Regions from separate parts of the Stenotrophomonas sp. 82F1 genome, predicted to be linked through region 2. Evidence: riboswitches for the same ligand, from Rfam matches in the RefSeq annotation. Region 2 holds a riboswitch; the other holds the start of a gene.
What was found. Region 2 has a riboswitch for glycine ahead of gcvP (aminomethyl-transferring glycine dehydrogenase). Riboswitches for the same ligand answer to the same signal wherever they lie in the genome.

Region 1: another riboswitch for glycine. It lies ahead of AC13GI_RS12335 (trimeric intracellular cation channel family protein); the one in region 2 lies ahead of gcvP (aminomethyl-transferring glycine dehydrogenase).

What each region holds. Positions count from the first base shown of each region.
Region 1 covers NZ_JBSPUD010000011.1:21,571-24,967, reverse strand. Annotated here, with positions in the region: gene AC13GI_RS12350 (NAD(P)/FAD-dependent oxidoreductase) at 1-518, shown strand, start outside; gene AC13GI_RS12345 (nuclear transport factor 2 family protein) at 782-1,207, opposite strand; gene AC13GI_RS12340 (GIY-YIG nuclease family protein) at 1,318-1,593, opposite strand; glycine riboswitch at 1,634-1,723, shown strand; glycine riboswitch at 1,737-1,842, shown strand; gene AC13GI_RS12335 (trimeric intracellular cation channel family protein) at 1,925-2,542, shown strand; gene AC13GI_RS12330 (MdtA/MuxA family multidrug efflux RND transporter periplasmic adaptor subunit) at 2,781-3,397, shown strand, end outside.
Region 2 covers NZ_JBSPUD010000017.1:13,696-17,092, reverse strand. Annotated here, with positions in the region: gene gcvP (aminomethyl-transferring glycine dehydrogenase) at 1-1,549, opposite strand, end outside; glycine riboswitch at 1,611-1,713, opposite strand; gene AC13GI_RS15545 (multidrug effflux MFS transporter) at 2,013-3,239, shown strand; gene AC13GI_RS15540 (siderophore-interacting protein) at 3,380-3,397, shown strand, end outside.

The sequences.
Region 1 (3,397 bases), on a different contig from region 2:
CACGCACCGTGGTCTGGGCCGCCGGCGTGGCCGCCTCGCCATTGGCGCGCACGCTGGACGTGCCGCTGGACCGCGCCGGACGCGTGCCGGTGCAGCCCGACCTGACCCTGCCCGGCCATCCCGACTTGTTCGTGGCCGGCGACCTGGCCGCGCTGAGCCAGGCCAACGGCAAGCCGGTACCGGGCGTGGCCCCGGCCGCCAAGCAGATGGGCAAGCACGTGGCGGAAACGCTTCGCGCACGCCTGCACGACAAGCCCGCGCCGGGGCCGTTCAAGTACGCCGACTTCGGCAACCTGGCCACCATCGGCCGCATGGCTGCGATCGTGCACCTGGGCAAGCTGCAGCTGTCCGGTGTGCTGGCCTGGTGGTTCTGGCTGGCCGCGCACGTGTTCTTCCTGATCGGCTTCCGCAACCGCGTCGTGGTGCTGTTGAACTGGGCGGTGGCGTACTGGAGCTACCAGCGCAGCGCGCGCATCATCTTCGGTGATGACCAGGACGACCGGCGACCGAAGCGGTAGGTACTGCCGTGGGTGACCTCTCGACCGACACAGTAGATCCACGCCATGCGTGGATGAATTGCTGTGCAGGCTGCATGGAGCGTAGCCACGCGTGGCGTGGCTCTACTGCTCCATCGGGCCGCTGGGCGCCCGCTCATGTCCGGCAGAAATCTTCGCGATAGGTAGTGCCGCGGGCGCGTCCTCGACCGACACAGTAGATCCACGCCATGCGTGGATGAATTGCTGTGCAGGCTGCATGGAGCGTAGCCACGCGTGGCGTGGCTCTACTTCGGCTTCGGGTACCACAGCGCGTTGACGATGACCCAGCGCTGGTCGAAGCGGCCCATGTGGAAGTAGTCGACGAACCACGGCGTTTCCAGCCGCACCGACGCCGCATTGCCGGTCACGTCCAGTACCGTGCAGCGGCGATCCCATTGATCCTTCGGGGTCTTCAACGCGCCCTGTTTCGTCAACGCAACCAGTTCTTCCTTCGACATCCGGCGCAGGCCGAGGCGTTCGTCGGGCGTATCACCGAGTACCGCGCGCTTGGCCAGGTCCGGGTGCAGGGAACGGGCGACGCGCTGCGGGTCGGCTTCCAGCTGTCCGTCGACGTAGTCGTGGCAGGTCGCTTCGATGGCGGCGATGGTGGTGGCATCGGCAGCGCGGCTTGCCGCTGCGGAAAGCGCGAACAACAGGGCAACGGTGGACATCCGGGTCTCCAGCGCTGAGGGCTGGGCGATCATGGCATGGCCGGATGCGCCCCATCCACGCATGGCGTGGATCTACCGGCGATGTTGTAGAGCCGAGCCCACGCTCGGCTCTACAGAACAGCCTCGGCCGGCGCCTGCAGCCAGGCCAGCTTGCGCTCGCGCGGCTGCTGCTTGAGCTCCCATTCGGCGCGTGAGGCCGCTGCCCTGTCCGGGTATTCACGTACCGCCAAGACCCGCAGCGGCGGGCGCGACCGCGTGTAGCGTGCCCCCTTGCCGGCCTGGTGGGCGGCGAAACGGGCCTGCACGTCGGTGCTGATGCCGGCGTAATAGCTGCCGTCGCGGCATTCGAGCAGGTACAGGAACCACGGGCGGGAAGGCGAAACCATGGTCGGATTATGCCGTGCTGCACTGCAGCGGATATACTGGCGCCCGAATGCAGGAGAGAGGCGCCGCGCTGGCGCCCGCCGAAGGCGCAGGCTCCCATGATCGCTCAGGCCGGTGGGCTGGAATCCCACCAACCATGCATTCGACTCGCCGAGCTGGAGAGAGGTCACCGGGCATGCCCGGGACGATCCGCCGAAGGGGCACGCGGCTCACGCCGCTGAACTCTCAGGCAAAAGGACAGCGGGAGCGGCACCGGTCATCGTCATCCCGTCATTGCGCAGGCAATGGCGGTGGTCGCGCATGGCCGGCCCCACCGCGCCCGGAGCCTGTCCCATGCTGCTGTCCATCATCTACCTGATCGCCATTTCCGCCGAAGCCATGACCGGTGCCCTGTCTGCGGGCCGCCGCCGCATGGACCTGTTCGGGGTGGTCATGATCGCCTGCGTCACCGCCCTCGGTGGCGGTTCGCTGCGCGACATCCTGCTCGGTCACTATCCGCTGGGCTGGGTGAAGCACCCCGAGTACCTGGGCTTCACCGTGTGCGCGGCGCTGATCGCCACCTGGGTAGCGCGCTGGATGCATCACTTCCGCCGCACCTTCCTGGTGCTGGACGGGCTGGGCCTGATCGCCTTCACCCTGATCGGCTGCTCGATCGCGCGCGAGGCCGGCCATGCGCTGCCGATCGTGCTGATCGCCGGCATGCTCACTGGCGCCTTCGGCGGCGTGCTGCGCGACATCCTCTGCAACGAGGTGCCGCTGATCTTCCAGAAAGAGCTGTACGCGATCATCTCGCTGCTGACCGGTGCGGTGTATCTGCTGTTGCTGCATTGGGGCGTGGCCGATGCCACGGCGATCCTGTGCTGCCTGGGCGGAGGGTTCGCGGTGCGCCTGCTGGCGATCCACTACCGCTGGGAAATGCCGAAGTTCGTGTACCACGACGAAGTGCATTGACCCCTTGACGGTACTGCCGGCCGCTGGCCGGCATTTCCGGCTGGGCTGCATGACCAAGGTCACGCGGCGACGGCCCACGTAAACCGCTACCATTGGCGCCCCGTCGCACGCGCGACGGCATCCAGCCACGCCGCGTCCGCGGCCCCGCCAGACAATCCCCCTCCCCCGCTGCCCGTGGCCCTTCGTGGTGCCGACGGGCCCGCATGACCCTGCGTGCGCGCAGGGCGCAGGATGCCCCATGTCTGTCGCCGAAAACTCCCGCTTTCGCCGTGCCCGCCCGCTGTTGGTCGTTGCCGGCCTTGCCCTTGTCGCTGGCCTGGCGTGGTGGCTGTGGCCGCAGGCCGAGGCGGACGGTGGCGAACAAGCTGGTGCCGGCAAGGCAGTGCCGGTACGCATCGCCCGCGCCAGTGCCGAACCACTGGTGCTGCGGATGAAGGCGGTTGGTACGGTCACCCCGCTGCACAGCGTGGTGGTGCGCAGCCGCGTGGATGGCGAGCTGATGCGCCTGCATTTCCAGGAGGGTCAGCAGGTCAAGGCCGGTGACCTGCTGGCGCAGATCGATCCCCGCCCCTACCAGGTGAAGCTTGCGCACGCGCAGGGTACGCAGCAGCAGAACCTGGCCGAGCTGGAGAATGCCGAGCGCCAGCTGCAACGCTACCGCGAACTGCAGCGCCAGAACTACGTGTCCGCGCAGGAACTGAGCGACCAGCAGAGCAAGGTGCGGCAACTGCAGGGGCGTCGCCTCAGCGACCAGGCATCGGTGGACGAAGCGCGACTGCAGCTGCAGTACACCCGCATCGTCGCCCCGGTCAGCGGCCGCGTCGGCCTGCGCCGGCTGGACGTAGGCAACCTGGT
Region 2 (3,397 bases):
TCATCTCGGCGGTGGCGTTGAGCTTCATGGTGCACGAGCCCAGCGGGATCATCGTGCGGTCCATCGCCAGGTCCTTGTCGGCCAGCGAACGCAGGTAGCGCAGCAGTTCGTGCTCGCTGTGGTGGGTGTTGAACACCGGGTGGGTCAGGAACGCGGACTGGCGCAGCAGGCCGGCCGGCAGCGCGTCGGCGGTGCTGGCATCCAGTGCGTCCACATCAACGCTGGCACCGAACAGCGCGCCGACAGCGACGATGTCGGCGCGGGTGGTGGTCTCGTCCAGGCTGATGCCCACCGAGCTGCTGTCGATCGCACGCAGGTTGTAGCCGGCCGCACGGGCCTTGGCATGGATCGCGTCGGCGTCGACACCGGTCACGTGCAGCGTGTCGAAGAAGTCGGCGCCGACCTGCACACCGGCGGTGCGCAGCGCGCTGGCCAGGATCGCGGCCAGGCGATGGGTGCGGCGGGCGATGCGGGTCAGGCCTTCCGGACCGTGGTAGACGGCGTACATCGAGGCCATCACCGCCAGCAGCACCTGTGCGGTACAGATGTTGGAGGTGGCCTTCTCGCGGCGGATGTGCTGCTCGCGGGTCTGCAGGGTCAGGCGGTAGGCCGGATTGCCCTGCGCGTCGATCGAGACACCGATCAGACGGCCCGGCATCGAACGCTTGTAGGCGTCACGGCAGGCCATGAACGCCGCATGCGGGCCACCGAAGCCGAACGGCACGCCGAAACGCTGGCTGTTGCCGACCACGATGTCCGCACCCCATTCGCCCGGGGCGGCCAGCAGGGTCAGGGCCAGCAGGTCGGTGGCCACGGCCACCAGCCCGCCGCGCGCGTGCACGGCATCGACCAGCGCCTTGTAGTCGCCGACCTGGCCGAAGGTATCCGGGTACTGCAGCAGCAGGCCGAAGGCTTCCGCTTCCAGCGCTTCGGCCGGGGTGCCCACGCGCAGCACGATGCCCATGGGCTCGGCGCGGGTACGCAGCAGTTCCAGCGTCTGCGGGTGCACGGCATCGTGCACGAAGAAGGTGTCCGACTTCGACTTGGCCGAGCGCTTGGCCAGGGTCATCGCTTCAGCAGCGGCAGTGGCTTCGTCCAGCAGCGAGGCGTTGGCGATTTCCATGCCGGTCAGGTCGGCGCACAGGGTCTGGAAGTTGATCAGCGCTTCCATGCGGCCCTGCGAGATTTCCGCCTGGTACGGGGTGTAGGCGGTGTACCAGGCGGGGTTTTCCAGGATGTTGCGCAGGATCACGTTCGGCGTGTGGGTGCCGTAGTAGCCCTGGCCGATGAAGCTGCGCAGCACGGTGTTCTTGTCGGCGATCGCGCGGATCTTCGCCAGCGCCTGCACTTCGGTGATCGACTCCGGCAGCGCCAGCGGTGCCGGCGACTTGATCTTGGCCGGGACGATGGCATCGGTCATCGCATCCAGCGATGCGTGGCCGATGACGCCGAGCATCTGCGCGATCTCGGCATCGTTGGGGCCGATGTGGCGCTCGACGAACGCCGAATGGTGCTCGAGCTCACGCAGGGAAGGGGTGTTCTGGGACATGGCGAAGGATCCGTCAGGAAAGGGCACACGCACGGGCACAAGCCGCCGGTCGGCGGTCTGCGGGCGCCCCTCTGTCCTTTTGCCTGAGAGTTTAAAAGCGCGGAAAACCGCAGCTTCGTGCCCCTTCGGCGCCGGATCGAACCGGTCTCTCCAGAGTTCTGTTACGGGTGGTATCGGGCCTGAGCGATTACGGGCGTTGCGCCTTCGGCAGCGGTGAACTGCTTCTCCCACCGTGTTGCCCGCCGATTATAGCCTCTTGCCGGCGCCCGACGGTGGCCCGGAGCGGCCTCACAGGCCTGAATGGCCGATGGCCCGGGCGTGCGTTCTGTGCACCCGTGCATGGCGTCGCACGCATTCCCCACCTATGATGGTCGGATTCTCGTATTCATCTGGCGCCGTCCCTGCCGCAGGGGATCGGCGCCCGCCGTGCGTGTCACGCATGGCCCTGCCGGACGCTTGCCCGATGACCGCCGCTGTTGCTCCTTCCACCCGCCGCATGGCCCTGTTGCTCGCTGGTCTGGCCATGTTCGGTCCGTTCTCGATCGACACCATCTTTCCTGCGTTTCCGCAGCTGGCCCAGCGCCTGGCGGTGGACGAGGTGGCTGTGCAGCAGACCATCAGCGTCTACCTGCTGTTCTACGGCCTGATGAGCCTGGCCCACGGCCCGCTGTCCGATGCGTGGGGGCGCAAGCGGGTGATCCTCGGCGGCCTGGTGATCTTCGTCGGCGCCTCGGTGGGCTGCGCGTTGTCCACCGACCTGACCACGCTGCTGGCGTTCCGCGCGCTGCAGGGCCTGTCTGCCGGTGTCGGCATGATCGTCGGCCGCGCGGTGATCCGCGACCTGTACCACGGCCACGACGCGCAGCGGCTGATGAGCCAGGTGTCGATGCTGTTCGGCATCGCCCCGGCCATCGCGCCGATCATCGGCGGCTGGATCCTGCTCAGTGGTGCCGGCTGGCCGCTGATCTTCTGGTTCCTGGTGGTATTCGCGCTGGTGCTGCTGGCGGCCACCGCGCGCTTCCTGCCGGAAACCCATCCGGCGCAGGCACGGGTTGCACTGTCGCCACGCACGTTGATGCGCGACTACGTGCGCATCGGCTTCAACCCGCGTTTCCTGCGCCTGGCGCTTGCCGGCAGCATCGGCTTCGGCGGCATCTTCCTGTACATCTCCTCGGCGCCGGCGATCGTGATGCAGCACCTGCATCTGGGTGAAGGCGGCTTTGCCTGGCTGTTCATTCCCACCATCGGCGGCATGACCACCGGTTCGTTCCTGTCCGGGCGCATGGCCGGGCACAGCACACCGACGCGGCAGGTGGCCCTGGGCTTCACCTTGTGTGCGGTCTCTGCCGTGTTGAACATCGGCTATGTCAGCCTCGCGCCGCAGTTCGCGTTGCCGTGGGCGGTGATGCCGATCTTCCTCGGCGGCATGGGCATGGCGCTGATCTTCCCGATCCTGGCGCTGGCGGTGCTGGACATGTATCCGCTGCAGCGCGGCCTGGCCTCGTCGCTGCAGGCGTTCGTGCAGCTGATGATCAGCACCGTGGTGGCGGGCGTGGTATCGCCACTGCTGCACGACAGCCCGCTGCATCTGGCACTGGGGCAGGCGGCCTTCTTCGCGGCCGGCTTCGTGTTCTGGTACTGGGAGCACCAGCGCGAGCGCGCAGCAGAGGCAGCCGGCACGACGCTTTGAGCGTCGCGCAGGGGTAGGGCACAGCATCACGCAGCGCCCCCTTGCGACGCTGCGCGCAGGGACTAGGCTGGGGTTTCCAGCAAGCCGGTTCGTGGATGCACGACAGCCAGCCATCCCGATGTCGTCGCATGAGGTATCCCATGGCTGCGCAGCAGACC